DNA from 2 places in the Streptomyces sp. NPDC006193 genome. Region 2 is predicted to be linked to the other one. Evidence: riboswitches for the same ligand, from Rfam matches in the RefSeq annotation. Region 2 holds a riboswitch; the other holds the start of a gene.
The links. Region 2 has a riboswitch for cyclic di-AMP ahead of ABZ261_RS01810 (M23 family metallopeptidase). Riboswitches for the same ligand answer to the same signal wherever they lie in the genome.

Region 1 (9,679 bases), on a different contig from region 2:
TTCCGGACCGGGACATCACGCTGTACATCAACTCGCCGGGCGGTTCCTTCGACGCGATGGCCGCGATCTACGACACGATGCAGTACGTCAGCTGCGACGTGGCGACCTACTGCCTGGGCCAGGCCGCCTCCACGGCCGCCGTGCTGCTCGCGGGCGGCGCCCCCGGCAAGCGGTTCACGCTGCCCGGCGCGCGCATGGTGCTCGGGCAGCCCGCACTGCCGGAACCGGTGCGCGGGCAGCCCAGCGACCTGCTCATCCAGGCCGGGGAACTGACCCGGGTACGGGAGCTGCTGGAGGCGATGCTCGTCCGGCACACGGGGCGCACGGCCGCACAGGTCCACCAGGACCTGGAGCGGGATCTCGTCCTGGACGCCCCCGGAGCGCTCGCCTACGGCCTGGTGGACGGCGTCGTGCCCAGCCGCCGGGACGCGCTGGGCGCACCGGGCGCGCGGTGAGCCCCCGATGCTGCCGGAACTTCCGCCGCTGCCCGCCCTGACCCGGGCCGAGGGCGAGCTGATCGACTGTTATCTGGAGGCGGTCGACCTGCTCGGCCGCGTCAACCCGGCCCGGAGCGGTGACACGTACGGCGGTCTGCGCGCGGCCCAGGCCCTGGTGCGCAAGGCGGCAGAGCTGCGTGACGCCCTTGCGCTGATGCACCAGCGGGGCGAGACGGAGCTGCACGGGGACACGCTGGCACGGGCGTTGCGGGTGCTGGACGGTGAGCGCCGGACCGCTCGCGTCGCGCTCCCGACCGACGGCGTGGGCTGAGACGGACACACGTCCGGACCGATGGGTTCGCCCCGTCGACGCGTGCCGTTCGGGCCGGACTTGAAACGGCCCGAACGACGTACGCCCGACCGGGTTACATCCCGAGCCGTTCCCGGGTTCCCCGAGTTGCGCGCGGCGGGGGCCCAGGAAGCGTCGCGTGACGCTTCGTCGCAGGTCGGGGGCTACGTACGGGAACTGACGGAGGTTCGAACACAGCGCGGTCCACCCGGACGGGTGAGTGGTGAGTAACACCACAAATCCCCGATTCCGTTGGGATTTTCGGACAGGTGTGAGTGAAGATCCCGTCTGACGACAAGCCCCCGCCACAGCGGCGGGGCGGTCCGGGCGGACGCCGAGTCCTGCCGCCGCCTGGATGACCGGTCGACGGAGTGGATCGGCAGGAGTGGAGGACCCGAGCAAGACGGGTCGCCGGCGCGGAAGCGCGTCTGCTCGACGCAGACGGGCGGAGGTTCCGGGCGATCCTTGGGGTGAAGCCGCGGCAACGCGGCCGGGCAACTTCGCCAGCCCGAATCCGACAGGTCATCCTTCACAGGCGGCTGACGAAGGGTTGCGCATGACTGCGCTGAATCGTGTCCCGTCGCTGATGGCCCGGGCCGGCACGGCCTCGGCTCTCACCCTCGCCGCCGTGGGCGGCTCGATCGCGGTGCCCGGACTGGCCACCGACGCCTCCGCCGCGACCACGGCGACGAAAGCACTGCACATCGCCGCGTCCAAGAAGGGCTCCCCGTACCGTTACGGGGCCACCGGGCCGCGCAGGTTCGACTGCTCGGGGCTGACGCTCTACTCGTTCAAGAAGGCGGGCAAGAAGCTGCCGCGCACCGCCGCCCAGCAGTACAACAAGACGCACCACATCTCCGCCAAGCACCGCAAGGCCGGCGACCTGGTGTTCTTCCACTCTGGTTCCAGCGTCTACCACGTCGGCATCTACGCCGGTCACGGCAAGATATGGCACGCCCCGAAGACCGGTGACGTGGTGCGGCTCCAGAAGATCTGGACCAAGAGCGTCTGGTACGGCCGGGTCAGCTGACCGCCGCCGACGCGGGAGCGGCTCCGGCTGGGGAGCCGCTCCGAGCCCGCCGTCGCCGCCCCGGCCGCCCGCCCGCACCGCACGGGCGGCCGGGGCGGCCACGGCCGCCCGCCCCGCCGTTCACCCGGCGCGGCGGCCGCCCTGGAGGCGGCCCCTGCGCCGGTCTCCGGGCGACCGCCGCGGCTTCCGGGCCGCCGCGGCGCCCCCGGTGCGCACGCCGGGCCTCGGCCCGCAGCCGCCCGCCCGGCAGCGCACAGGCCCGGACCGACGCGGGCACGGGCACGCGTGACGCGGGCACGGGCACCCGCGGCCACGCACGAACGGCCCCCTCAGCGGTGCGGGCCCCGCGACCCCTGCCACGCGGGCAGGGCCACCGGCACGGCCGCTGCGCCGGCTGCCGGCGGTGCGGTGCGGTGCGCACCCCGGCGCTCCCCCGCGCCCGCTCTCCCGGCCGGGCGCCCACACCCCGCGCGCTCGCCGTCCGGACCGCGACCGAAGCGGCCGGTGCGGCCCGGACGAGGGCGCCCGCCAACCCCTCCGCACGACGTGCCGCCCGCCGCGCGGAGGTGACGCATCCGGCCGCATGCCTTTCGCGCGCCCCTGCGCGCGCCACCGGGCCCGCCGGCTGCGGGCGTCAGGGGCCGGGCCGGCCCACCGGGGGGAGCGGAGCGGCCGGTGCGGCCCAGGGGAGTTCGATGCAGACCGTCTTGCCGCCCTCGCGGGTGGGGCGGACGCGGAGCCTGCCGCCGCACTCCGCGGTGAGCCACCGGATGATGACCATGCCGCGGCCGTTGTCCTGCTGGACGGCCGCGGGCAGTCTCTTCGGGAAGCGCGGGTGGCTGTCCGTGACGCCGATGTGCAGGTGCTCGTCCCGGTCCAGCGCGATGGCGACCGTGAAGGTGGGCGACTGGCCGAAGGTGTGCTGGACGGCGTTGGTGGCGAGTTCGGAGACGATGAGCCGCACGGTCTCGGCCGCCTCGGTGTCCGACGGGAGGCCCCACTCCGCGAGCGTGCCCACGACGTAGGAGCGGGCCGCGGAGACCGAGGCGGGATCGCTCGGCAGAGTGACGGATGCTTCCAGGTGGCCTGCCATGGCGACGTCGTCCCTTCCCGCGGGACCGCGGTCCGACATACAGCGGAGGGTTCGCGTACGGTCCCGGACTGGTGCTTGTCCGCCAGACTGCCACCGACGGGCCGGTCACGGGGGGCGATCCACCAAGATATGCATATATCTGTCGCTCGATGCGGTGAACTCCGCGCCGCGGGACCGTATGCGGGCGGCCCGGTCGGAGTAAGGAGGAGCCCATGCAGAACGGTCCGGCGGTGCGCCGCCGCAAACTGGGCGCCGAACTGCGCATGCTGCGTACCGGCGCCGGGCTCACCAGCGGTGAGGCCGCCCGGCTGGTCGGCTGGCACCAGTCGAAGGTGAGCCGCATCGAGACCGGCGCCAGCGGTGTGAAACCGGCCGATCTGCGCTTGCTCCTGGACGCCTACGCGGTGCGGGACGGACAGCTGCGCGAGTTACTGCTGATGCTGGCGGGGTCGGACGAGGCGGGCGGACGGCACCGCTGGTGGCACGCCTACCGGGGGGTGCTGCCGCCCACCTACCGCGACTTCATCAGCCTGGAGTCGCAGGCGCGCGCGATGCGCACCCTGGAGACCACGGTCGTGCCCGGCCTGCTGCAGACCGCCGACTACGCCCGCGCGGTCACCCGGGCGGCCGTGAAGGACCTGGACGAGGACCGCCTGGACACGCTGGTGGAGGTGCGGCTGGCCCGGCAGGACGTGCTGCGTGCGGACCCGCCGCTGCTGCTGAGCGCCGTGCTGGACGAGGCGGTGCTGCGCCGCGAGGTCGGCGGCCCGCAGGTGATGGCCCGGCAGCTTCAGTGGCTCACGGAGGCCGCCCAGCTGCCCCAGGTACGGCTCCAGGTCCTGCCGTTCGGGGCCGGGGCCCATGTCGGCCTCACCGGGCCTTTCGTTATCTTCTCATTTCCGAGCACTTCTGACCTGGACGTAGTAGTTCTCGACCAGTTGACGAGTAGCCTCTATCTGGAACGGAAAGAAGACCTCGTGGCCTACTCCGAGGCCTTCCGCACCCTTCAATCCCAAGCCCTCTCCCCCGAAGACTCGGTGGACTACATCGCCGGGATAGGTGACGGCGCGTAAGGAGGCACCATGACCGCACTGCCTCGGAACGTTCCTGCCAGTACCGACCTGCGCGGCGTGCGCTGGCTGCGCAGCAGCCACAGCACGGGCGCCAACAACTGCGTGGAGACGGCCCAACCGGGCTCCGGCCCCGGCGCCGGCCTGCTCGCCGTGCGCGATTCGAAGAACCCGGCCGGACCCGCGCTGCTCTTCTCCACCGGCAGCTGGACCGGTTTCGTGACCGCCATCTGATCGGTTTCGATCGCCCTCACCCGTCCTCCGTGCGACTCACGGCCGTGTCACCCCGCCTCACGGCGGCGTCACGGCGGCCTCACGCCGCCTCACGGCCGTGTCTCGCCGATGACCCGTACAGCGCGTTCGATCTCGGCCTCGGACAGGTCCGCGCGGGCGGTCAGCCGCAGCCGTGAGATGCCGTCCGGCACGGAAGGCGGGCGGAAGCAGCCCACGGCCAGTCCCGCCGTACGGCAGTCGGCCGCCCAGCGCACCGCCTGCTCCGGGGACGGAGCCCGCACGGAGACCACCGCGGCGTCCGGACGCACCGCTTCCAGGCCCGCGGCGGTCAGCCGTGCGTGCAGGGCGGCGGCCACCTCGCGGGCCCGCGCCGCCCGCTGCGGCTCGCGTTCGAGCAGCCGCAGCGCGGCCAGCGCGGCCCCGGCCGCCGCGGGCGCCAGTCCCGTGTCGAAGATGAACGTCCGGGCCGCGTTGACCAGGTGGTCGATCACCCGGGCGGGGCCCAGCACCACTCCGCCCTGGCTGCCCAGCGACTTGGACAACGTCGCCGTCACCACCACGTCGGCGGCGCCCGCGAGTCCGGCCGCGTGCGGCGCGCCCCGGCCGCCCTCGCCCAGCACGCCGAGCCCGTGGGCGTCGTCCAGGACCATGCCCGCGCCGTGTTCCCGGCACGCCGCGGCCAGCTCGGCCAGCGGGGCCCGGTCGCCGTCGACGGAGAAGACCGTGTCGGAGACCGCGATCGCCGCTCCCCGGTGCGCGGCGAGCGCCTTGCGCACCGCCTCCGGGTCGGCGTGCCCGACGACCTGCGTGCCGCCCCGGGCGAGCCGGCAGCCGTCGATGAGGGAGGCGTGGTTGCCCGCGTCGGAGACGATCAGCGAGCCGTGCGGGCCGAGCGCGGTGACCGCGGCCAGATTGGCTGCGTAGCCGGAGGAGAACACCAGCGCCGCCTCGAAGCCGCAGAACGCGGCCAGCGCGCGCTCCAGTTCGGTGTGCAGCTCGGTGGTGCCGGTGACCAGCCGGGAGCCGGTGGAGCCGCCGCCCCAGACCCGCGCGGCCCGGGCCGCCCCCTCGGTGACCTCGGGATGGCGGGCCAGGCCCAGGTAGTCGTTGCTCGCCAGGTCCAGCAGCGGCGAGCCGGCGGGGCGCGGACGCAGGGTGCGGACGAGTCCGGCGCGGCGGCGCGCCCCGGCCTGCTCGTCGATCCAGCCGAACGCCATGGGTCCTCCGTGGCTTTTGTAGGTAGCGGACAGACATTAGCGGGACGGCCCACCGCCCAGGGTGTGGCAATACCCACACGGCGAACCGCGCCCGTTGTGCGACCCCTCCTTGGCCGGGGGCGGTCCGGTAGGACAGGATCGGGCCTCATGGACCTGCTGAACACGCTCGTGGACAAGGGGCTTCGGCGCGAGCTGCCGACCCGCGAGGAAGCGCTCGCCGTGCTGGCCACCTCCGATGACGACCTGCTCGACGTGGTGGCCGCGGCCGGCAAGGTGCGCCGGCACTGGTTCGGCCGCCGCGTGAAGCTGAACTACCTGGTCAACCTCAAGTCCGGCCTGTGCCCTGAGGACTGCTCGTACTGCTCCCAGCGGCTCGGTTCCAAGGCCGACATCCTGAAGTACACCTGGCTCAAGCCGGAGGAGGCCTCGCAGGCAGCCGCCGCGGGCCTCGCGGGCGGCGCCAAGCGGGTCTGCCTGGTGGCCAGCGGCCGCGGTCCGACGGACCGGGACGTGGACCGGGTCTCGGAGACCATCAAGGCGATCAAGGAGCAGAACGAGGGCGTCGAGGTGTGCGCCTGCCTGGGCCTGCTCTCCGACGGCCAGGCGGAGCGGCTGCGCGAGGCGGGCGCGGACGCCTACAACCACAACCTCAACACCTCTCAGGCCACGTACGGGGACATCACCACCACCCACACGTACGCCGATCGGGTGGAAACGGTGCGGAAGGCGCACGCGGCCGGTCTGTCCGCCTGCTCCGGGCTCATCGCGGGCATGGGCGAGAGCGACGAGGACCTGGTCGACGTCGTCTACTCGCTGCGCGAACTGGACCCCGACTCGGTGCCGGTGAACTTCCTGATCCCGTTCGAGGGCACCCCGCTGGCCAAGGAATGGAACCTCACCCCGCAGCGCTGCCTGCGGATCCTGGCGATGGTCCGGTTCGTCTGCCCGGACGTGGAGGTCCGCATCGCGGGCGGCCGCGAGGTCCATCTGCGCACCATGCAGCCGCTGGCGCTGCACCTGGCCAACTCCATCTTCCTCGGCGACTACCTGACCAGCGAGGGCCAGGCCGGCAGGGCGGACCTGGAGATGATCGCCGACGCGGGCTTCGAGGTGGAGGGCGCCGGGGAGGTCACCCTGCCGGAGCACCGGGCCACGGCGGCCGGGGGCGGCTGCGGGTCGCACGCGGACGAGGGCCCGGGCGAGGGTCGCGGGGCGCACGCCGGGGGCGGCTGCGGCCCGGACGCCGACGCCGCGTGCGGCTCGCACGCCGGCGGCGGGGTCTGCGGCACGGCGTCCGCGCCGGCCGCGGCCGGGCCGCGCCCCGACCTCGTCGCCGTCCGCCGCCGGGGCGCGGGAACGGACCTCGCGCCCAATGCCTGAACTCGGGGTGCCGGAACTGCTGGAGCTGGACCGGCGGCACGTGTGGCATCCGTACGGCCCGATGCCCGGACGCGCCCAACCGCTCGTGGTGGAGGCCGCGAGCGGGGTCCGGCTGCGGCTGGCCGACGGCTCCGGCGAGCTGATCGACGGCATGTCGTCGTGGTGGTCGGCCGTCCACGGCTACAACCACCCGGTGCTGAACGAGGCCGCGCGGCGGCAGCTCGGGCGGATGAGCCACGTGATGTTCGGCGGGCTCACGCACGAGCCCGCCGTCCGCCTGGCCAAGCACCTTGTCGACATGTCGCCCGAGGGTCTTGAGCATGTGTTCCTGGCCGACTCGGGATCGGTGTCGGTCGAGGTCGCGGTGAAGATGTGCCTGCAGTACTGGCGTTCGCTCGGCCGGGCCGGCAAGCGGCGGCTGCTGACCTGGCGGGGCGGCTACCACGGGGACACCTGGCAGCCGATGTCGGTGTGCGACCCGGAGGGCGGGATGCACGAGCTGTGGTCCGGCGTGCTGCCCCGCCAGGTGTTCGCGGACGCGCCGCCCGCGGAGTACGAGGAGTCGTACGCGGAGCACCTGCGCGAGCTGATCGGCCGGCACGCGGACGAACTGGCCGCGGTGATCGTGGAGCCGGTGGTGCAGGGCGCGGGCGGGATGCGCTTCCACTCCCCCGGTTACCTGCGGGTGCTGCGCGAGGCGTGCGACGCGCACGACGTGCTGCTGGTGTTCGACGAGATCGCCACCGGTTTCGGCCGTACCGGCGCGCTGTTCGCGGCGGACCACGCGGCCGTCTCCCCGGACGTGATGTGCGTGGGCAAGGCGCTGACCGGCGGCTATCTGACGATGGCGGCCACCCTGTGCTCCGCGCGGGTCGCCGACGGCATCTCGCGCGGCGAGGTGCCGGTGCTCGCCCACGGTCCCACCTTCATGGGCAACCCGCTGGCGGCGGCCGTGGCGTGCGCCTCCATCGAGCTGCTGCTGGGACAGGACTGGCGGGCGGAGGTCAAACGGATCGAGGCGGGCCTGCGGGAGGGCCTGGCGCCGGCGCGGGAGGTTCCCGGGGTACGGGACGTCCGCGTGCTCGGGGCCATCGGGGTCGTCCAGCTCGACCACGCGGTCGACATGCGGGCCGCGACCGGCGCCGCGGTGCGGGAGGGCGTGTGGCTGCGCCCGTTCCGCGACCTGGTGTACACGATGCCGCCGTACGTCACCTCGGACGACGACGTGGCACGGATCGCGCGCGCGGTGTGCGCCGCGGCGCGGGAGGGATGACATGCCGGTACTGGTGATCACGGGGACGGGCACGGAGGTCGGCAAGACCGTCACCACCGCCGCCGTCGCCGCCGCGGCGCTCGCGGCCGGGCGGTCGGTGGCGGTGCTGAAGGCCGCCCAGACGGGGGTACGGCCGGACGAGCGCGGGGACGCCGACGAGGTCGCGCGGCTCGCGGGACCCGTCACGGCCGCCGAACTCGCCCGCTACCCCGATCCGTTGGCGCCGGGCACGGCGGCCCGGCGGGCCGGGATGCCGCCGGTGCACCCGCAGGAGGTGGCCGAGCGGGCCGCCAAACTGGCCACCGAGCACGATCTGGTGCTGGTCGAGGGGGCGGGCGGGCTGCTCGTCCGGTTCGACGCGGCCGGCGGCACGCTGGCCGACGCGGCCCGGCTGCTGGGCGCGCCGGTGCTGCTCGTCGCGCAGGCCGGGCTCGGCACGCTGAACACCACGGAGCTGACGGCGCGCGAACTGCGGCGGCGCGAGCTGGAGTTGGCCGGGGTGGTGATCGGTTCCTGGCCCGACTCGCCCGACCTGGCGGCCCGCTGCAACGTGGTGGACCTGCCGCAGGTCGCCGCCGCCCCGCTGCTCGGCGCGCTGCCGGCGGGGGCCGGCGCGCTGCCGCCCGCCGCCTTCCGCGCAGCGGCCCCGGACTGGCTGGCCCCCCGGCTGGACGGCACCTGGGACGCCGAGGCGTTCCGCGTCCGGGAAGCACCGTGACCCACCGGCCGCGGCACCCCCGGAGCAGGGCCGCACCAGGTCCAAAAGGCCCGTGACCCACCGGCCGCGGCGCCCTGGGAGCAGGAGCGCTCCGGCTCCGGAAAGCGCGTGACCCACCGGCCGCGGCACCCCGGAGGCGGAGGCGTTCCGCGTGACGGAGGCGCTCCAGGTCCCGGAGGCCCCGTGACCCACCGGCTGCGACATCCCAGGCGGAGGGCGCGCCAACTCCGGGAAGCGCGGTAACCAACCGGCTGCGGCACCCCGGGACCGCGGGCCCTCCGGGTCCGGGAAGCGCGTGACCCACCGGCTGCGGCACCCCAGGCGCATGGCCACTCCGGGTCCGGAAGGCCCGTGACCCACCGGCTGCGGCGCCCCGAGAGCAGGGGCGCTCCAGGTCCGGGAGGCGCGCGACCCACCGGCTGCGGCGCCCCGGAGGCGGAGGCGTTCCGCGTGACGGAGGCGCTCCAGGTCCCGGAGGCCCCCTGACCCACCGGCTGCGACATCCCAGGCGGAGGACGCACCAACTCCGGGAAGCGCCGTAACCAACCGGCTGCGGCACCCCGAGAGCAGGGCCGCAGCCGGTCCGGAAGGCCCGTGACCCACCGGCTGCGGCGCCCCGGAGGCGGAGGCGTTCCGCGTGACGGAGGCGCTCCAGGTCCCGGAGGCCCCCTGACCCACCGGCAGGACGGGCCTCCGCAGGCGCACCGGCCGGGCCACGCAACCACCGGTGGCCCAGCGTCCGGCCCGCGCACCAGGCCGCCGGGCCGCCGCACCGGCGGCGGTGGTCGCGTCGTCGGGACACCGTCCGCGAGGGCCGCGCGGCGCGGCCGACCGCCGCACTTCCGCGTCCGGCTCCGCGCACCCGGTCGGTGAAGGGT
Region 2 (20,643 bases):
AGCTCCTCGCCTCCCGCCCAGGGGTCCCGCCGGGATCGCGAAACCTGGCGCAGGCATCGGCGACGGCGTCTTCGGTCCCGGTTCCCCACGCCCGGCTCCGCCCGCGCGGGGGGCGTCGCGTCGGCTCAGGGACAGCGGGCCCTGCCCTCCGGATCACCCCGGCGTCGCGGGCTCCGGCATGCCGGTCCACGCGGCCACCGCGGAGCCGGGCCGCCGTCGCCCGCCGCGCGGCCGGCCTCGCCGCGCGGCGGGGGCAGCCGGGGCAGCGGATCGCCGGGGCGCCGAGGACGCCGGGGGCCGGGGCACCGGGACAGCTCGGTACGCCGAGGCAGCTGAGGGTGCCGACGACGCCGGGGAAGCCCGCGACGCCGGGAAGTCCGCGACGCCGGGGAAGCCGAGGCAGCTCAGGGCGGCGAGGGCGCCGGTGGCCACGCCGACCCGGCGGTCGTGGGCGAGCGCGCCGGGGTGAGGCCCTCGCTCCCGCCGAAGCCGCCGGCGGGGTCGTCGCGCGCACCCCGCACAGGTGGGCGGTTGCGTGCCCCGCGATGTCCGAGGCCGTTGCCCTGGGGCCGGCGGAAGCACGTGCGCGACGCCCGCGGGAAGCCGACGGCGACGGCTGGGGGAAGTCCGCCTCGCCGCCGCCCGCCCGCCGGGTCGGCCGGCGGGCGCCGCAGTCGCGCCCTCGCGTACGGGCACGGGCGCCCGCGGGACCGGGGCCGGCGCGGTGCCGCAGCCACCCGACCCGGCGGCAGGGCCTAGAGCGCCGTCAGTTCGGCCAGTGGCAGCGTGTGCTGGGTCTGGAGGACCTTCGCGCGCAGGTAGCGGACGTTGTGGGCGGTGGTGAAGACGCCGGTCGGCACCCGGTCCCGCACGGTGACGCCCAGGGAGCGCAACTGGGCGGCCTTGTCGGGGTTGTTGGAGAGCAGGTCCAGTTCGGCGATGCCGAGGGCGGCGAGCATCTGCGCGGCGGCCGTGTAGTCCCGGGCGTCCTCGGGGAGGCCGAGGGCGGCGTTCGCCTCGTAGGTGTCGAGGCCCTGGTCCTGGAGGGCGTAGGCGTCGAGCTTGTTGTAGAGGCCGATGCCGCGGCCCTCCTGGCGGAGGTAGAGCAGGACGCCGCCGCGGCCGGCGATGCGCTCGGCCGCTTCGCGCAGCTGGGGGCCGCAGTCGCAGCGGGCGGAACCGAAGACGTCCCCGGTCAGGCACTCGGAGTGCAGGCGCACCAGGGGCGGGGTGCCGGGGGCCGGGTCGCCGAGGAGGACGGCGAGGTGCTCGCGGCCGTCGGCGAGGCCGTCGAAGGTGACGAGCTCCGCGTCGGCGCTGTAGCCGTCGCCGAAGCGCAGCGGCACCCGGACGCGGGCGCGCGGGGTGGCGGCGGGGATGTCGGGCATGCGGGTCTCCGGGTTCCGTTCCGTGGTCCACGTCCGTGGCCCACCCGTGCTTCAGGTTTGAAGCAGAGGGTGATCCGGGACCCTACCGCATGTTTGAATTTTGAAGCAATGGCCCCGGCCGGTTCACGTCCCGGAGCACGGGCCGGACCGCCGGCGCCACGGCACGTCCCCCGGCGCGGCCCCCGCCCCGCCGTCCCCGTCCTCGCCCTGGAGTCCCCGCGCGATCCCCGTGCAGATCTCCTCCAGCTGCCCCACCTGCTCCGGGGCCAGCCGGTCGAACAGCGAGGCGCGCACCGTCTCGACGTGCCCGGGCGCCGTGCGCTCCAGCACGGCCATCCCCTCGTCCGTCAGCGCCGCGAGCGAGCCGCGCCTGTCCTCGGGGCAGTCCTCCCGGCGCACCAGGCCGTCCCGCTCCAGCCGGGTCACCGCGTACGTCAGCCTGCTCCGGGTGATCTTCAGCGTCTCGGCGAGGTCGGTCATGCGCAGCCGCCGGCCGGGAGCCTCGGATAGGTTGGCCAGCACCGAGTAGAACAGGTGCGGCATGCCGCCGGCCTGCTGGAGCTGCCGGTCGACGGCGTCCTCCAGGAGCCGGGACGCGGCGAGGTAGGCGCGCCAGGCGCGCTGCTCCCCGGGGGAGAGCCAGCGGGTCGTCATACCGCCAGTGTAGTTTGTTTGAAACTTAAACGATACGCGAACGCGTACCGAGCCGCCTCAGGAAGAGAGGGCGCCGATGCCCCTGCCGTACGTCCTGCTGTCCGCCGCCGTCTCCCTCGACGGCCACCTGGACGACACCGGGCCCGAGCGGCTCCTGCTGTCCAGCCCGGCCGACTTCGACCGGGTCGACGACGTACGGGCCTCCGTCGACGCCATCCTGATCGGCGCCGGCACGATCCGCGCCGACAACCCGCGCCTGCTGGTCTACTCGGAGAAGCGGCGCGCGGCCCGGCTGGCGGCGGGCCGGCCGGAGTACCCGCTGAAGGTGACCGTCACGGCCTCCGGCGACCTCGACCCCGGCGCCCCCTTCTGGCACACCGGCGGCGAGAAGCTGGTCTACACGACCGACGGGGGCGCCGAACGGCTCTCCCGCCTCCTCGGCGGCGCCGCCGGCGTGGTGCCGCTCGGCCCGGCCCTCGACTGGCGGGCCCTGCTGGAGCACCTGCACGACGTGCGCGGCGTCGGGCGCCTGATGGTGGAGGGTGGCGGACAGGTGCACACCCAGCTCCTCCAGCAGGGCCTCGCCGACGAACTCCAGCTGGTCGTCGCGCCGTTGTTCGTCGGCGACCCGGCGGCCCCGCGCCTGTTCGGTCCCGGGACCTACCAGGGCGGACGCCTGCGCCTGGTCGGCACCCGCCGCATCGAGGACGTCGTCCTCCTGCGCTACGAGCCCACGGCCCCCGGCACCGGCACGGAGCCCGCCGCGGCCGACCGCCACTGGCTGCGCACGGCCTGCGAACTCGCCGCGCTCTGCCCGCCGTCGGACACCGCGTTCAGCGTCGGCGCGGTCGTGGTCGCGGCCGACGGCACGGAACTGGCCCGCGGCCACTCCCGCGAGGGCGGCGATGCCGTGGTCCACGCCGAGGAGGCGGCCCTGGCGAAGATCGACCCGGCCGACCCGCGTCTGCCCGGCGCCACGGTCTACAGCAGCCTCGAGCCCTGCACGCGCCGGGCCTCCCGCCCCGTCCCCTGCGCCGAGCTGATCCTGCGGGCCGGGGTGCGACGGGTGGTCACCGCCTGGCGCGAACCCGACACGTTCGTCACGGCGGCCGACGGCGCGGGCGTCCTGACCGCCGCGGGCGTCCGGGTCGCGGTGCTGGCGGAGCTGGAGCCCCTCGCCAAGGCGCCGAACCGGCACCTGCTCGGCTGATCCGGGCCCGACAGCACTCAGGGCCGGAATCCTGTGGATTCCGGCCCTGAGCCTTCAGTAGCGGGGACAGGATTTGAACCTGCGACCTCTGGGTTATGAGCCCAGCGAGCTACCGAGCTGCTCCACCCCGCGTCGTTGTGTGACCAGCATACGCCATGGGCGGGACCGGATGCACATCGGTTCCCGTACCCCCCGCGCTCGTCACGGAAGGTGACCGGATGAGCGCCGTGCGCAGAGCTTCTGAGTCATCATCAAAACCGTCGGTGACTCCTGAGTCCGGGTCAACTCGCCCGGTTCAGGGGCATCTCGGCGGGAAAGTCCCGAGGTTTGAACGCCAACGATCAAGCCGAACGGCTTGGAAAGTGACCGGTAGGTCTATTAACGTTCGATAACGCAGCGCGGTCGTCCCAGCCGTCATCAGAGGCGGCTCCGTGCGCACGCGCCGAATCCCGCAAGGGAACCGGGGAACCACCACCCTGGGGTGAATCACGCGGATGCCGTCGTGAACTCATGGAGTCCACGCCGGTATACGCGCGTAGGAGACCTTCCTGCTCCGAACCCGTCAGCTAACCCGGTAGGCGGAGGAAGGAAAGGAGCACGCCCGCGTGGCGTCCAACCGGCCTGCCCCGAAAGCCCCGTACGCTCCGGCGAATGCCGGGACCCAGACCTTCGGCTACGGCGCCTACCGCGCCGAGGAGGGCCCCTGGGAGGAGTGGAACCCGACCGAGGAGTCCGTCGCCCCGGTCCGCGGCCGGCACCGCGTCGTCAAGCAGCGCGGCGGGTTCGCCCGCAGCTCCACCGTCCTCGGCGTCGGCGTGATCGCCGCGGTCGGCGCGGGCGGCATGGCCAGCGCCGACACCGGCAGGCCGCCGGTCGCCCTCTCCCTGCCGGACCTGCCCTCCGTCGGCTCCCTCTTCGACGACGGCTCCGCCGACACCCCCGAGGTCGCCACCACCGCGCTCAGCAGCGTCGCCGTGGCCTCCGGCACCGACGAGCAGGGCGCCGACGCGGGCGAGGCCCTGCGCAGCCGGATCATGGCCCAGGCCGAGCAGCAGCAGGGGCAGGCCGACAGCAGGGCCACCGCCGCCGCGGTCGCCGCCGCCCAGAAGCGGACCGCCGACGCCGCCGCCCGCGCCGAGAAGGAGGCGGCCGCCCAGGCCGCCGAGGCGAAGGAGGAGGCGGAGGCCGCCGCCGAGAAGAAGGCCGAGCAGAAGCGGCTGGCCGAACTGGCCCGGCAGTACACGCTGCCGACCTCCTCGTACACGATCACCTCGACGTTCGGCCAGGCCGGCTCGATGTGGTCCTCCGGCTACCACACCGGCCTCGACTTCGCCGCGCCCACCGGCACCCTCATCAAGGCCGTCCACAGCGGCACGATCACCGAGGCGGGCTGGGCCGGCTCCTACGGCTACCGCACGATCCTCACCCTCGACGACGGCACCGAGCTGTGGTTCTGCCACCAGTCCTCGATCAGCGTCTCGGTCGGCCAGAAGGTCTCCACCGGCGAGGTCATCGGCCGCGTCGGCGCCACGGGCAACGTCACCGGCCCGCACCTGCACCTGGAGGTCCACGCCGGCGGCCAGGCCACCGGCATCGACCCGATGGCGTGGCTGCGGGACAAGGGCCTCAACCCCTGACCGTGTCCCGCCGCGACCCGGCGCGGGATGCGACCGCCCGCCGCCGGTGTTGCAGTGAGGCATGACAGCACTGCACACACTCGGCTCCTCCGGCCTCCGGGTCTTCCCGCTCGCCCTCGGCGGCAACGTCTTCGGCTGGACCGCCGACGAGCGGACCTCCTTCGCGGTACTCGACGCCTACGCGGCCGCCGGCGGCAACTTCATCGACACCGCCGACGCCTACAGCGCCTGGGCCGAGGGCAACCGGGGCGGCGAGTCCGAGACGATCATCGGCAGGTGGATCGGCTCCCGCGGCAACCGCGACGACATCGTCATCGCCACCAAGGTCAGCCAGCATCCCGAGTTCCCGGGACTGTCCGCGAAGAACATCAAGGCCGCGGCCGACGCCTCCCTGCGCCGCCTGGGCACCGACCGCATCGACCTCTACTACACCCACTACGACAAGCCCGAGGTGCCGGTCGAGGAGATCATCGGCGCGCTGGACGACCTGGTGCGGGCCGGCAAGGTCCGGCACATCGCCGCCTCCAACATCACCCCCGAGCGCCTGCGGGCCTCCCTGGACTTCTCCGACCGCGAGGGCCTGGCCCGCTACGTCGCCCTGCAGCCGCACTACAACCTGGTCTCCCGCGACACCTACGAGGGCCCGCTGCAGGAGCTCGCCGCCCGCGAGGGCCTCGCCGCCGTCCCCTACTTCGCCCTCGCCTCCGGTTTTCTGACCGGCAAGTACCGCCCCGGCGCGAGCGTCGGCAGCGCCCGCGCCGGCTCGGCCGCCCGGCACCTGGAGTCCGCACGCGGCCGGCGGGTCCTGGCGGCCCTGGACGAGATCGCCGCCGCCCACGAGGTCCCGGTCGCCACGGTCGCCCTGGCCTGGCTGGCCGCCCGGCCGACGGTCACCGCCCCGATCGCCTCCGCGAGGACCGTGGAACAGCTCCCCGCGCTGCTGGGAGTGGCGGAGCTGCGCCTCACGGAGGGCGAGCTGGCGGCCCTGACGGCAGCCTCGGCCTGAGGCGGCCCGGCCCGCGCCGGCGCCGTCGGCCCGCGCCGGCGCCCGGCCGGGGCGGGCCGGGCGGAGGCGGGACTCGGGCCCGGGGCGGGCCGCGGAGGCGGGACTCGGGTCCGGTACGGGCCGAAGGGAGGCGGGACTCAGGTGCGGTACGGGTTGTACGCGGTGTACGGCACCGCCGCGTAGCCGCCGTACCACTGCGGGAATGGCGCCGCCGGATGTCCGTACCCCTGCGGGACCGGCGCCGTGTGCACCGGCCGGACCGGCGCCTGTGCCCGCGCCGCGTACTCCAGCGCCGGCCGCGCCACGTGCCTGCGCCTCCACAGCTCGTCCAGCAGCTCCCGCTCCCGTGCCGCGAAGTCGGCCCCGGCCTTCCCCTCGCGGCCCCGGCGCCGCAGGAACGCCAGCGAGGTGGCGTACGCCTCGTACTGGGCCACGGCGCGCGCGGCCGGGCGGCCGTGGTGGTGCCGGGCGTAGTCCCGGGCCGTCCGCCGCGCCCGCATCGACCCCAGCGCGAACGGCTCGGCGGGACCCAGCCACCCGGCCAGCGCATACGCCGGCAGCTCCGTCCGGACGGTCCGCAGCTCGCGCTGCCGGGTCCAGATCGCGAGCCACGTCACCAGCGCGAAGGCGGGCACCATGAAGGCGCCGTAGACGGCGAAGAAGCCGTACTCGCCGAAGGCGGCGGAGCCGTTCCACAAGGCGTGCATGCCCATCGCCAGCAGCAGCCCGCAGACCGGCGGCAGGACCCGCCGCACCCGCCGGCGCTCGCCGGACATCGCGGCGACGCCGAAGCCGATGCCGGTGAGGACGGTGAAGAGGGGGTGCGCGAACGGGGACATCACCACGCGCACGAAGAAGGTGGCGGCGGTGAGGGAGGCGATGCCGCGGCCGCCGGTGAGCTGGTCGGTTCCGAAGGCCGTGCCGAGGTAGAGGATGTTCTCGGTGAACGCGAACCCGGTCGCGGTGGTCCCCGCGATGACCACCCCGTCCACCAGTCCGGTGAAGTGCCGTCTGCGGAAGAGGAAGACCAGCAGCACGGCCGCGGCCTTCGCGGACTCCTCCACCACGGGCGCGATCACGGTGGCGCCGAGGGTGTCGGCGCCGGCCGGGTCGGCGGTGGCGGTGGCGACCCACCGCGTGGCGAAGCTGTTGGCCACGATGGCTATGAGCGCCGCCGCGCACGCCCCCCAGGCGAAGGAGAAGACCAGGTTCCGCCAGGGTCCCGGCTCCACCCGGTCCAGCCACCGGAACGCGGCTGTCAGCCAGGGCACGGGCAGCACGGCCAGACCGAGCCCGACGAGGAACCCCTCCGTGCCGGTCTGCCGCCGCACGAGCGCGAGGATCACCAGACCGGACAGCGCCAGCAGCGTGCTCAGCGCCGCGTACCCGAGCCGGCGCCCGGCTCCGGGCCGCGCCCGGGCGGCGGGGCGTCCCCCGCGCCGCCACCGGTGCGCGGGACGGAGCGCACCGCCACCGGGACTGGGCTGGCTCGGCGGGAACGGAGGACTGGTGGCCACGGCATCGACCCTAACGGTGACGGGGCGAGGGGCTGGAGCGGATCACCGGTACCGCACGGCGCTCGCCGCCCGGTGGTCACCGCCCGGTGGTGCCGCTCAGCGGTCCCGGTGCGGTACGCGCCGGAACAGCAGATCGTTCACCACATGACCCTTGTCCAGTCCCTGGCCCTCGAAACGGGTCAGCGGACGGAACTCCGGGCGTGGCGCGAAGCCGCCGTCCGCCCGGGTGTTCTCGAAGTCGGGGTGCGCGGTGAGCACGTCCAGCATCTGCTCGGCGTACGGCTCCCAGTCGGTCGCGCAGTGCACGATCGCGCCGGGCTTCAGCCGGGTCGCGGCCAGCGTGAGGAAGGCGGGCTGGATCAGCCGCCGCTTGTGGTGCCGCTTCTTGGGCCAGGGGTCGGGGAAGTAGACGCGCAGCCCGTCCAGCGAGTCCGGGCGGAGCATCTCCCGGAGCAGGATGATCGCGTCGCCGTTGCCCACCCGGATGTTGGACAGGCCGTTGCGCTCGGCGAGGTTGAGCAGGTTGCCCTGGCCCGGGGTGTGCACGTCCACGGCGAGGATGTTGGTGTCCGGATCGGCCGCGGCCATCTGCGCGGTGGCCTCCCCCATCCCGAACCCGATCTCCAGGACCACGGGGCGGTCGTTGCCGAACAGCTCGCCGAGGTCGAGCACCCGCTGTCCGTCGATGTCCAGCCCCCACGTGGGCCACAGCCGCTGCAGGGCGTCGGCCTGCCCGGCCGTCACCCGGCTGCGCCGCGGCTGGAAACTGCGGATCCGCCGCTCGAAGTGGGACCCGGCGGGATCGGCCTTGGGGCCGTCCGGGAAGCGCGGCTCCCCCTTGGCCCGGGCATGCCGGACGGGGGCACCGGGGGTGTGCGGTGCCGAGGGCGGGGCGTCGGGGGTGTTCAGGGAGTCAGCCACAGTACGACCGATTTTAAGCGCCCCCGGTGCGGCGTCCCCCCGGCCGCGGTACCCGGGCGGAGCCCCCCGGCCCGCGGTCCGGGGCGGAGCCCTCCCGCCCACGGTCGGGGCGGAGCCCCTAGGGCCGCACGGATGCGGCGGCGGCGGGTGCGGCCCCCGGCGCGGCACTACGCCGAGCCCAGCATCCGCAGCGCCCGGCGCCCGATCTCCCGGCCGATGGGGAGCGAGGCGGTGGCCGCGGGCGAGGGCGCGTTGAGCACATGCACGGTCCGCGGCCCCTCCCGGATCAGGAAGTCGTCCACCAGCGTGCCGTCCCGCAGCACCGCCTGCGCCCGCACCCCGGCCGGGGCCCGCACCAGGTCCTCCGCCCCCACCCCGGGCAGCAGTCTGCGCACGGCGTCCACGAAGGCGGTCTTGGACAGCGAGCGGCGCAGTTCTCCCGCCCCGTACCGCCAGTGCCGCCGGGCGATCGCCCACGATCCCGGCCACGCCACCGTGCCGGCCAGCTCCCGGGGCCGTACGACCCCCCAGCCGTACCCCTCCCGGGCCAGCGCCGGCACCGCGTTGGGGCCGACGTGCACGCTGCCGTCGACGCCGCGGGTCAGATGCACACCGAGGAACGGGAACGCCGGGTCGGGCACCGGATACACCAGGCCCCGCACCAGCTCCGGCCGGGCGAGCTCGTAGTACTCCCCGCGGAAGGGCACGATCCGCACCCCGGGCTCGTCCCCGGCGAGCCGCGCCACCTCGTCGCAGTGCAGGCCGGCGCAGTTCACCAGCACACGCGCGCGCACGACGTCCCCGCCGGCGGTGAGCACGGCCACGCCGCGTTCCGGCCGCCGGTCCACCCGGACGGCCCGCGCGCCGTACCGGAGCTCCGCCCCCGACGCCCGGGCCAGCTCCCGCGCGACGCCGGTGAAGTCGCACACCCCCGTCGTGCCGACGTGTATGGCGGCGAGGCCCCGCACCTCGGGCTCGTACTCGGTGATCTGCGCGGGCCCCAGCTCCCGCACCGGGATGCCGTTCTCCCGGCCCCGCTGCACCAGCGCGTGCAGCCGCGGCAGCTCCTCCCGCCCGGTGGCGACGATCAGCTTGCCGGTGACGGCGTGCGCGATGCCGTACTCGGCGCAGAACTTCACCATCTCGGTGGCGCCCCGCACCGCGTACCGCGCCTTGAGGGAGCCGGGGCGGTAGTAGATGCCGCTGTGGATGACCCCGCTGTTGCGTCCCGTCTGGTGCCGGGCCGGCCCGGGCTCCTTCTCCAGGACGGTGACCCGCGTGCCGGGCGCGGTCCGGGTGAGGGCGTACGCCGTCGACAGCCCGACGATCCCCCCGCCGACGACGAGCACATCGCAGTCGTACCCACCGGCCCGCACCCGCACCACCTCCGCCCTCGATAGTGCACTGCGCCACTGACAGCCGCCTCAAACGCGGCGAGGCGCGGACACCGCCGGGCGGCGCGGGGGACCGCGGCCGACAGCGTGCCCCCCCGGTGCCGGCGCCCGGCCCGCGGGGGCCCACCGCCCGCGGAAGGCAGGGCGGCCGCGGCGGACGCCGAGGCCCGCTACGCCGGCGCCATCAGGAGCGGCCGGGCCCGCTCCCGCAGCTCCACCACCCGCGGCTCGTCCCCGTACGGCTCCAGCCGGTTCAGCAGGTCCTTCACGTACTCGGTGGTGCGGGCGGACGAGATCCGGCCGGCCACCTCCACGGCCCGCACGCCCTGCTCGCAGGCCGCGTCCAGGTTCCCCGACTCCAGTTCGGCCACCGCCGAGACGACCAGCCGCAGCCCGTGCGACCGCACGAACTCCTCCGTCGGTTTCGACAGGGCCTGCTCGGTGAAGCGGCGGACCTGGCGCGGCGCCTTCAGATCGCGGTAGCACTCCGCGGCGTCGGCGGCGAACCGGTCGTAGCCGTAGAAACCCAGCCACGAGGGGTCGCTGTCGCCCTCCCGGGACCGCTCCAGCCAGCCCTCGGCCGCCTTCAGCGCCGCGCCCGCGGCCTGCGCGTCCCCCGCGCGCGCGTGGGCCCGCGCCTCGACCAGCCGGAAGAAGCTCATGGTGCGGGCGGTCGCCAGCCCCCGGTTCCGCTCCAGCGCGGCCTGCGCCAGGTCGACGCCCTCGTCGCCGAACCCCCGGTAGGTCGCCTGCAGCGACATGGAGGCCAGGACGTACCCCCCCAGCGGGACGTCGGCCGCCGCGCGCGCGAGGCGCAGCGCCTGGATGTAGTACCGCTGCGCGGCCTCCTGCTGCCCGGTGTCGAACGCCATCCAGCCGGCCAGCCGGGTGAGTTCGGCGGTGGCCCCGAACAGGGCACGGCCGACCTCGTCGGAGTAGGAGGCGAGCAGCAGCGGCGCCGCCTCCACGCGCAGGCACTCCGGCACCATGGAGGAACGCCAGTCACCGCCTCCGTACTTGGAGTCCCAGCGCCGGGCGTCCTCGGCGGCCTCCCGCAGCTTCTGCACATCGCTGTGGCCGACTTTGATCGGTGCGCCGGACCCCTCGGCGGAGCCCGCCTCCCGCGCGACCGAGCTGTCGGCGGGGGTTATCAGCCAGCGCGACGCGGGCGTTGCGTACGCGCTCACTGCGAACGACCCGGCGAGGGACTGCCAGATGCCGCCGGAGCCGGCCCGCCGCCCGGCGAGGTCGAGGCGGTACAGCTCCGTCGCCGACTTCACCGCCTGTCCCACGTCCCGGGGGAAGGCGAGGCCCACTTCGGGCGCGGGGTCCGCGTCCGCCAGGCCGATCTCGTGCAGCGGCACGGGCCGGCCGAGCTTCTGGCCGATGGCGGCCGCGATGAGGTGCGGCGCCGCACCCTGCGGCACCATGCCCTTCGACACCCAGCGCGCCACGGACGTCTTGTCGTAGCGAAGCGTCAGCCCGCGCTGCGCGCCGAGGTCGTTGACGCGCCGCGCGAGTCCTGCGTTGCTTATTCCCGCGAGGGCGAGAACGGTGCCGAGCTTTTCGTTCGGCCCGCGTTGCTCCCTGGACATGCGCCACCCCTCGACACAGACGGCTGCCGCGCTGGCATAACCCCGCGGCATTCGTAAACCCAGCGTAGTTCGCCGCATCCCAAGCGTTAAGGGGCATTGTTCCGGATGGCGGGATTGTGGTCCGCAGGGGAGGACGGTCCTGTACGCACCGTGCACGGCCTGTCGCGGCGTGCCCCCGCCGTGTGGCCGTGCGCCTGTCCGTGCGCTCTGTCTCCGCCACCTCGGGAGCGGTTCCATGGCTCGTGCGTGGGTCGGCCCGCTGTACTGGATCCAGTGGGCTGGGGGACACCGCCGCCTTCATCCCCGCGGGTGGCGGACCGGTCCGGGAGGCGATACCCGCCTCCCGGACCGTGCGCGTGCCCGGGCCGCCGTGCGCTCCGCAGGGCCTGTACGGAGCGTGCTCATCTTCGGTGCCGCTCCGCATATTTGGCCGAAAGCCGATCCCTTTTTCCGCTACCGGATTGCCGCTCCGACCATGCAACTTGAGGGCGCGAAGGGCGGTTTGGGGGAGCGCATTGGGGGCGCATTCGCGCCGTGCCCCTGCGATGCCACCCGCGCCCGGCCCGTGCCGCACCCCCCGCCCGCTCGCCGACTCCCCTGGCACATGCCGCTCACCCGCCCCGGCCCGAGGCGGCGCCGACGCCCCTCCCCGGCGCTTTCTTCATGGCAGCATGGGGTCGGTTCGGACGGTGGCACTGGTTGTCCACGGCATGTGGAGGCGTCGATGCGGTGGTTGGTGGGATGGAGCAGCACCGCCGCGGGCGCCGCCCGGACCGGCACCGCCGGCGCCACCGGCTACGACGGCGAGACCCTGCAACCGGTCGGCTCCCAGCTCCTGTGGGGCGACCCGGATCCGCTGTGGGCCGTCGGCGACTGGCGTCCCGACGAGGTGCGCGTGGTCCACGCCGACCCGCAGAACCGGATCGCCGTCCTCGGCATCTGCGGCGCCTCCGACGACGAGCTGCGGCGCGGCCTGTTCACCGCGCGCGGGGGCGCGCTGCGCCACCTGACCACCTGGCCCGGCAGCTACACGGCCGTCGTCCAGGTCGGCCGCCGCATCACCGTCTGCGGCGATCTCGCGGGCGCCCGGCCGGTGTTCCACACGCCCTGGGCCGGCGGCACCGCCTACGCCACCGCCGCCCTGCCCCTCGCCGACCTCGTCGAGGCCAACCTCGACTTCACCCACCTCGCCGCGCTGCTCGCCGCCCCGGACGTCCCGGCCGCGCTGCGCGAGACGACCCCCTACGAGGGCGTACGGCGCATTCCGCCGGGGCACGCCCTCGTGCTGCGCGCCGGAGCGCGGGAGGTCGCCGGGTACGAGCAGGTCGCCTCCCTGGCCGTCGCCGCACCGCCCGCCGACCCCGACCGCGCCGTGGACGCCGTACGGGACGCCCTCGTGGAGGCGGTCCGCACGCGGCTGTCCGCCCCCCGGCACGTGCCCGACCTGGACCCCGGCCCGGTGCCCGGCATGGGCCCGGCCGAGCGGCGGGCCGCCCGCGGGATGCCGGTGCCCGGCATCGGCGCCGACCTGTCCGGCGGGCCCGCCTCCGGCGCCCTCGCGCTGCTCGCCGCCGGGCTGCCCGGCAGACCCGGCACGCTCCTCGGCCACGGCACGGGCGCCGGCGAGCGCCTCCTCGCCGTCACCTTCAACGACCTGGCCGTCGCCGGGCACGAGGCCGAACTGGAACGCGCCGGCGCTCTCGCCGCCAACCCGCGCCTGCACCACGTCGTGGTCACCGGCGGCGAGGAGACCCTGCCGTACGCCGACCTCGACGGCCCCCTCACCGACGAACCCGGGCCCTCCCTCGTCACGGCCGCCCGGCACCGCGCGCGGCTGGCCGCCGGCAGCGCCGACCACTTCACGGGCCACGGCGCCCGGCAGGTCCTCGACGCCCACCCCGCCCGCCTCGCCGACCTGCTGATGGACCGCCGGCGGCGCCACCTCGTCCGGCCGGTCGCCGCGCTCGCCCGGGCCGACGGTTCCGTGCTGGTCCCCGCGCGCGTGTACGGCGCGGCCCGGCGGCTCGCCCGCACCCCCTACCGCGCGGGTCTGGAGACACTGGCCGAACGGCTGATGCGGCGCCGCTTCGACGAGCCCAAGGGGGCGGTCGGCGCGTCCCTCGCCGCGCTGACCTGGGCCGGACCCGGTCCCGCCGCCCGCTGGCTGACGGGCGAGGCACTGGCTGAAGTATCGGTTCTGCTGCAGGCGGAGGCGGTCCGCTCCGGCACCGGCGCCCAGCGCCCCGGCGACTACCGGGCCCGTGCGGCGCTCGCCCGGCACGCCGCCGACCTCCGCGTCCTGGAACAGGCCGCGGAGATCCGCTCCCAGCGGCTGCACGCGCCGTTCCTCGACAACCAGGTCGTCCGCGCCTGCCGCGACCTGCCCGAAGCCCTGCGCGTCCAGCCCGGCGCCCGGGCCGCCGTCCTGCGCACCGTCCTGGCGGGCTCCGGCGTCACCGACCTCCCGCCCGGCTGGGGCGCCCCCTCCCACGCGTCCTCGGCGGCGGCCGCCCGCGCGGGCCTCCGCGCCGCTGCCGACTCCCTCGTGGACCTCTTCTCCACCCCGCTGCTCGCCGACGCCGGGCTGGTGGAGGCACGCGTCGTCCGCAAGGCCCTGCGCGCCGCCGCGGCCGGCGAACCCCTCCCCCTGGACGGCCTGGCCGACCTCGTCTCCCTGGAGCTCTGGCTGCGCCGCCTCCTGTCCCGCCGGGGCACCTGCTGGACGGGCACCCCCTCCCGCGCCCGCGCGGTCCCTTCGGGCATCCAGCCGCGCCGGGGGGCGCTGACCCCCGGCGCGTGACGCCCGCGTCGGACAGCGGAGGCGGGGGCCGCGCGCTGCCGGCGGGGCGCGGGTGTGTGACGGGACGCGAGATACCGGCTTGGCGCGGGCGCGGGACACCGGCTTGGCGCGGGCGCGGGCGCGGGATACCGGCTTGGCGCGGGCGCGGGATACCGGCTTGGCGCGAATGCGGGCGCGGGTGTGAGGCGGGGCGCGGGATACCGGCTTGGCGCGGGCGCGGGTGTGTGGCGGGCGCGGGCGCTGGCGCGGGTGTGAGGCCGGGCGCGGGACACCGGCCTGGCGCGGGCGCGGGGCGGGGGCGCGTGCATCCACGCGGCTCGGGCGTCGTTCGCCGTGCCGTGCGCGGGCCGGAGCAGGGGCGGTCCCGGGACGCTTCCGCCGCGTCGGCCGTCCGCCGCCGCCGAAACCCCCGTGCCCCGGTCCCGCACGCCCCGCGACAATGGCGACGTGCGGTACAGGATCCTGGGCGTGACCCAGGCAGCAGACGACCAGGGCACCCCCCTGCCCCTCGGCGGCCGGCGCCTGCGCGCGCTGCTCGCCGCCCTCGCCGTGCGCCCCGGCCGCACCGCCGCCCCCGGCACCCTGATCGACGAGGTCTGGGCGGACGACCCGCCCCAGGACGCTCCCGCCGCCCTCCAGGCCCTTGTCGGCCGCCTGCGCCGCACCCTCGGCAGGGACGCCGTCACCTCCGCCCCGGGCGGCTACCGCCTCGAAGCGACCGAGGACGACGTGGACCTCCACGTCTTCGAGCGCCTCACCCGCACCGGCACCCGGGCCCTCACCGCCGGCGACCCGGCCACCGCCCACCGCGTCCTCACCGAGGCCCTCGCCCTGTGGCACGGCCCGGCCCTGGCCGACCTGCCCGACCGCACCGCCGCCACCCGCCCGGAGGCGCTCCGGCTGGAGGCGACCCGCGCCCGCGCCGCCGCCGCGCTCGCCCTGGGCCGCGCCCCGGAGACCGTGACGGAGCTGCAGGAGCTGACCGCGGCCCACCCCTACGACGAACCCCTGCACGTCCTCCTCATCCGCGCCCTGCGCGACACGGGCCGGACAGCCGACGCCCTCGCCGCCTACGAGTCCGCCCGCCGCACCCTCGCCGAGGCCCTCGGCGCCGATCCCGGCCCGGAACTGCGCGCCCTGCACGAGTCGTTGCTGAAGCAGGAGCATCCGGCGCCGCAGTCCCCGCCCCCCGAGCGGACCGGCAACCTCCGGCCCCGTCTGACGTCCTTCGTCGGACGGGAACCGGAACTCACGGCCATCCGCGCGGAGATGAACAGGGCCCGCCTGGTCACCCTCACCGGACCGGGCGGCTCCGGGAAGACCCGTCTCGCCGAGGAGGCCGCCGCGGCGTTCCCCTCGGCCTGGCTGGTCGAGCTGGCCCCGCTCGACCGGCCGGAGGCGGTGCCGGACGCGGTGGTCAGCGCCCTCGGCCTGCGCGAGACCGTGCTGCTGACCAGCGAGTCGGCGACCCCGCAGGCCGACCCCACCACCTTGCTGATCCAGTACTGCGCCCCGCGCAGCCACCTTCTGATCCTCGACAACTGCGAGCACGTCGTCGACGCGGCGGCCGCCCTCGCCGAGACCCTCCTCACCCACTGCCCCGGCCTCACGATCCTCGCGACCAGCCGTGAACCCCTGGGCGTCCCCGGCGAGTCGGTGCGCCCGGTGGAGCCCCTCGCCCCGGAGCAGGCGCACCGCCTGTTCGCCGAGCGCGCCCGGGCCGTCCGCCCCGACGCCGACGCCGTGCTCGGCGACACCGAGGCCGTGGCGGAGATCTGCCGCCGCCTGGACGGGCTGCCCCTCGCCATCGAGCTGGCCGCGGCCCGGCTCAGGCTGCTGACCCCGCGGCAGATCGCCGACCGCCTGGACGACCGCTTCCGCCTGCTCACCTCCGGCAGCCGCACCGCCCTGCCCCGACAGCAGACCCTGCGCGCGGTCGTCGACTGGTCCTGGGGGCTGCTCGACGAGCGCGAGCGGACGGTCCTGCGCGAGGCGTCGGTGTTCGCCGGCGGCTGGGACCTCGCGGCGGCCGAGGCCGTGTGCACCGGCCCCGCGGCGGAGCTGGTCGGCGCCCTGGTCGACAAGTCCCTCGTGGTCGCCGCCCCGCACGGCCCCGGCGGCGGCATGCGCTACCGCATGCTGGAGACGATCCACGAGTACGCCGCCGAGCGCGCGGACGAGGTCCCCGGCCTGCGCGCGGCGGCCGAGCGGCGCCACCGCGCGTGGGTGCGCGCGCTGGTGGAGGAGGCCGAACCGCAGGTGCGGTCCGCGGCCCAGCTGTCCTGGTTCCCCCGCCTGGAGACCGAGATGGACAACATCCGCGCGGCCCTGGACCGGGCGGTGCGCGCGGGCGACGAGGCGGAGGCGGGCGCCGTCGTCCTGGCCGTCAGCTGGTTCTGGTGGCTGCGCAACCACCGCCAGGAGGCGGTGACCTGGGTACGGCGGGTGCTCCGCCTGGGCGCCGCCCTGGACGCCCTGCCCGCGGACGCACCGGCCGGCGAGCTGGCGGCGCTGACGGAGTCGGCCGACCCGGTGAGCGCCTTCCTCGCCGCCCCCGACGGCGAGCGCGGTCACCCGCTGCACGAGCTGCGCACGGACCTGCACATGCTCGACCTGTTCCTGAGCTCCGAGTCGGGCATGCGGAGCCTCGCGGACGGCAAGCGCGCCCAGGAGTACCTCGCGCGGTTGCGGGCCGCCTACGAGCGGGGCGGTCCACAGGCCGCCCGCCTCCCCGGCGTCGTCTGGCCGCTGACCGTCTACTACCTGGGCGGCCCGGTCGACGTCCGCCCGGACCTGACGTCGACCGTCGACAACTGCCGCCGCTACGGCGGCGACTGGGAGGTCGCGGTCGCCCTCATGTACCGCGCCCACGTGACCGTCGACTCGCCGGGCCACCTGGAGGGCGTGGACGAGGACCTCGCCGAGCTGCGGACCCTGACACGGCGCGTCGGCGACCGCTGGGTGCGGGCGCAGGTGTGCAGCGCGGCCGGCGAGGCGGCCATGGCGCGGGGCCGGTTCGAGGAGGCGCGCGGCGAGTACCGGGAGGCGCTGCGCCTGTCCTACGAGGTCGGCGCGTACGCCGAGTCGCCGTTCCTGATCGCCCGGCTCGCCGAGATCTCCATCCGCACCGGCGACCGCGAGGCCGCGCTGGCCGCCCTGGACGAGGCGGCGACGGCGGCCGACCGGTACACGGTGCCGGAGTCGCACGCCTTCGTGCTGCTGCTGCGCGCCCAGATGGCGCTGCAGGACGGGGAGACGGCCCGCGCCCGCGAACTGTACGGGGAGATGCGCGCGGTGCTGCACCACGGCACCCCGCCCCCGCAGTTCGTGGCGGCCCAGCGGGTGGTCGAGGCGCTGCTCGTGGCCGACGAGTCCGGTCCGGCGCACGGCCTGCCGATCCTCGCGGCCGCCCTGCGGCAGGTGGTGGAGCAGGAGTGCGCCGAGGTGATCATGGCGGGGCTGGCGGACGTCGCGGCCGGACTGCTGGGCCGGCTCGGCGACCTGCCGGGCGCGCTCCGGCTGTACACGGCCGCGGACCGCTGGCGCGAGGGCCGCCCGCGTCCCGAGCCGGAGCGCAGCGAGGCCGACCGGGTGCTGGCCCGCGCCCGCGCCGCCCTCCCGGCCGACCGCTACGCGGCCGAGCGCGCCCGGGGCGCCTCTCTCGGCACGGCGGACGTCCTGCGGGAGCTGGGGGCCCGCGCGGCGGCCGGCGAGGCCCGGCAGGACACGCCTACCGGCGGGTGAACCGGGACTCCGCCCGGTCCGCGGGCGCCGCCCGGCCGGAGGGGTCGCCGTGCGGCTGCGCCACGAGCAGCGCGGAGCTGCGGCCGGTCAGGTCCACGTGGCCGGGGAGGGCCTGGTCATCTCCGCCGACCGGGCGGACCGCCGCTGCCGGACCCCGTCGGCGTGGACGGAGAAGGAGACGCCGCGAGGCCAAGGGCCAGGTCGTCCACCCCTGCTCGTGCCTCGCAGGCGGTGCACCGCCGGTGCAGGGCGACGGTGAGGGAGGGCCCGGCGTGCACGGTCACCCCGCCCGCGCAGCGCCTGCCGCCGATCGACATGCCGTGCCGCCGCCGCACCCAGGCCGCTGCCGCCCAGGGACACCTCCGGCCGGGCGCCGTCGCCATCGACGTCGTGGCGCAGGTCGCCGAACTGGTGGCGCACCGCATCGGCGTGCCGCCGGTACAGCTCCTCGTAGGCGGTGCCGTCCCCGGCGCCGATCCGCCCGATCAGCTCACCGTCCGCCGGAGGCAGCCTCCCCGGCGGCGGCTCACTGCCTCCGCGCCGGGCCGGCACCTGCGGCGAGGTCGGTCCACGGGTCTCCGCGTCCCCGTCGTCACCGCGCGCCCCGCCCCATCCGTCCGAGCACCGTCCGATGTCGCGGCGCGCGCAACTCCCCCGAGCGGCGCGGGGAACGGTGCGCCGGCCACCTCGTACGTGCCGTGAGGCAGCCCGTACCCCGGGCACCGCTCGGATAGACGGCGCGGGCAACTCTCCCGAGGGGCGCGGGGAACGGCGCGCCCCGCCCGAACGCACCCGGCGACGGCGACGCCTCCCCCGAGCCGCCCGTGCCACCGGAGCGATCCGCCACCGGGCCGGAGCCCACCCGCACCCCGCGGAAGCCGCACACGGGCAGGTGGGCGGCGACCCCGCCCGAGCCGACCCCCCGCCCGAGCCGACACCTCGTCGGAGACGAGCCCCCGCCCGAGCCGACACCCCGCCCGAGCCGACACCCCGTCGGAGACGAACCCCCGCTGCCGACCTACGCGGGCCGGGACCGGAGCCCGTTCAGCAGGATGTCCAGCAACCGCGCGGACGCCGCCTCCTGCTGCGCCGCATCCGGCAACGCCGGCGCCGCCGTGGCGATCACCAGCAGCACGTCGGCCACGGACACGTCCGTCCGCAGCTCCCCCGCCGCCCGCGCCCGCTCCACCAACTGCCCGACCACCTCGAGCAGCGCGCCGGCCCCGGCGTCATCGGCGACGGGCGCCGGCTCCTCCGCGACGAGCCGCAGCTCGCCACCGCCCGGCTGCACCCGCTGCTGAGGCAACCGAGCCCCCTCGACCGACCCGACCGGCTCCACCGGATCGACCGCCCCCACCGCCGCAACGGACCGGACCGGGCCGCCGGCACCGGCACCCGCCCCGGACTCGCCCGACCCGGCGGAGCCGACCCGCAGGACCTGCGGCGGCAGCAACCGCCCCGCCCCCGACGCCACGGACGTCCGCAGGAAGCGCGACAGCGCCGACCACGGCTCGTCCTCCTGTCCGAGCGCGGCCCGCGCCTGCTCGGTCAGCCGCGCCGTCTCCTCCTCGGCGATCCGCCGGACCAGCACGTCCTTGCTGGGGAAGCGCCGGTACACCGTGCCGACCCCGACCCGCGCGCGCCGCGCCACGTCCTCCATCGGCGCGCCGTACCCCAGCTCGCCGAACACCTCACGCGCCGCACGCAACACGTGCTCCAGATTGCGCTGTGCGTCCACCCGCAGCGGCGTCGTACGCGCCCCGTCCGCGCGCCCGTTGCCCGCCGCCGCGCTCGTCGTCGCGCTCCCCGCCGAGCCCGTCGCCGCGTTCACCGCCGCGCCACCGGGCGCGACGGAGGCTGCGGACGACCAGTGCGTGCCCTGAACAGTCATGTGATTCCCCCGGTAATGACGTCTCCCCCCGGAGACTCCCCGCCACTGGATGCGAAGTGCGCGAAAGCGGCATCGGTCCCGATCGGACCCGCCCGTTGCGAACCCGTTCGACCACATTCCCTACACCCCGTCGACACACGAACATAGTTGAGAGGAAGTCAATTCAGAAGGGGCAGGTTCCGCACCGTGCGCCCCCCGATCGGAGTACGCGGCGCGTACGCCCCGAATCCTTACCTTCGTGCCCCGTCGTCCGCCCCCGCTGACCTGCCCCGTTTCGTCCCGCGCGGACACCGCGACCGGCCTTGCGCACACCCGGTCGCCGGTCACACGAATTGCCGGGGCTGTGGACAAACAACAGCGCCGGGTGCGTCATGGGAGGGTGAAGGAACGTGCGCGCATTCTGGTTGTCGGCGGCGGCTACGTCGGGATGTACACGGCCCTGCGCCTCCAGCGGAGACTGAGGGCCGAGCTCCGGCGGGGCGAGGCCGAGATCACGGTCGTCACCCCCGACCCCTACATGACGTACCAGCCGTTCCTTCCCGAGGCCGCGGCCGGCTCGATCTCCCCGCGCCACGTCGTCGTACCGCTGCGCCGCGTCCTGGACCGGTGCCACGTCGTCATCGGCGAGGTCACTGCCGTCGACCACGCCGCCCGCACCGCCGCCGTCAGCACGCTCGCCACCGCCGAACGGGGCGCGGCGCCCGACCTCCTCGGCTACGACGAGCTCGTGCTCGCCCCCGGCTCGGTCTCCCGCACCCTGCCCGTCCCCGGCCTCGCCGATCACGGAATCGGCTTCAGGACCGTGGAGGAGGCCATCGGCCTGCGCAACCACGTCATCGAACAGATGGACATCGCCTCCTCCACCCGCGACCTGGCGATCCGCGAC

Region 1: another riboswitch for cyclic di-AMP. It lies ahead of ABZ261_RS09520 (C40 family peptidase); the one in region 2 lies ahead of ABZ261_RS01810 (M23 family metallopeptidase).

What each region holds. Positions count from the first base shown of each region.
Region 1 is NZ_JBEXTB010000006.1:208,125-217,803, forward strand. It holds gene ABZ261_RS09510 (ATP-dependent Clp protease proteolytic subunit) at 1-455, shown strand, start outside; gene ABZ261_RS09515 (hypothetical protein) at 463-768, shown strand; cyclic di-AMP (ydaO/yuaA leader) riboswitch at 1,202-1,339, shown strand; gene ABZ261_RS09520 (C40 family peptidase) at 1,343-1,816, shown strand; gene ABZ261_RS09525 (ATP-binding protein) at 2,451-2,909, opposite strand; gene ABZ261_RS09530 (helix-turn-helix transcriptional regulator) at 3,122-3,982, shown strand; gene ABZ261_RS09535 (DUF397 domain-containing protein) at 3,992-4,213, shown strand; gene ABZ261_RS09540 (8-amino-7-oxononanoate synthase) at 4,303-5,430, opposite strand; gene bioB (biotin synthase BioB) at 5,578-6,810, shown strand; gene ABZ261_RS09550 (adenosylmethionine--8-amino-7-oxononanoate transaminase) at 6,803-8,083, shown strand; gene bioD (dethiobiotin synthase) at 8,085-8,801, shown strand.
Region 2 is NZ_JBEXTB010000002.1:5,135-25,777, reverse strand. It holds gene ribA (GTP cyclohydrolase II) at 756-1,388, opposite strand; gene ABZ261_RS01825 (MarR family transcriptional regulator) at 1,512-2,042, opposite strand; gene ABZ261_RS01820 (dihydrofolate reductase family protein) at 2,119-3,252, shown strand; tRNA gene ABZ261_RS01815 (tRNA-Met) at 3,311-3,384, opposite strand; cyclic di-AMP (ydaO/yuaA leader) riboswitch at 3,683-3,850, shown strand; gene ABZ261_RS01810 (M23 family metallopeptidase) at 3,858-4,889, shown strand; gene ABZ261_RS01805 (aldo/keto reductase) at 4,951-5,895, shown strand; gene ABZ261_RS01800 (PrsW family intramembrane metalloprotease) at 6,033-7,412, opposite strand; gene trmB (tRNA (guanosine(46)-N7)-methyltransferase TrmB) at 7,509-8,333, opposite strand; gene lhgO (L-2-hydroxyglutarate oxidase) at 8,501-9,718, opposite strand; gene ABZ261_RS01785 (MFS transporter) at 9,898-11,322, opposite strand; gene ABZ261_RS01780 (asparagine synthase-related protein) at 12,047-14,122, shown strand; gene ABZ261_RS01775 (BTAD domain-containing putative transcriptional regulator) at 14,591-17,866, shown strand; gene ABZ261_RS01770 (NPCBM/NEW2 domain-containing protein) at 17,983-18,183, opposite strand; gene ABZ261_RS01765 (helix-turn-helix domain-containing protein) at 18,885-19,757, opposite strand; gene ABZ261_RS01760 (NAD(P)/FAD-dependent oxidoreductase) at 20,137-20,643, shown strand, end outside.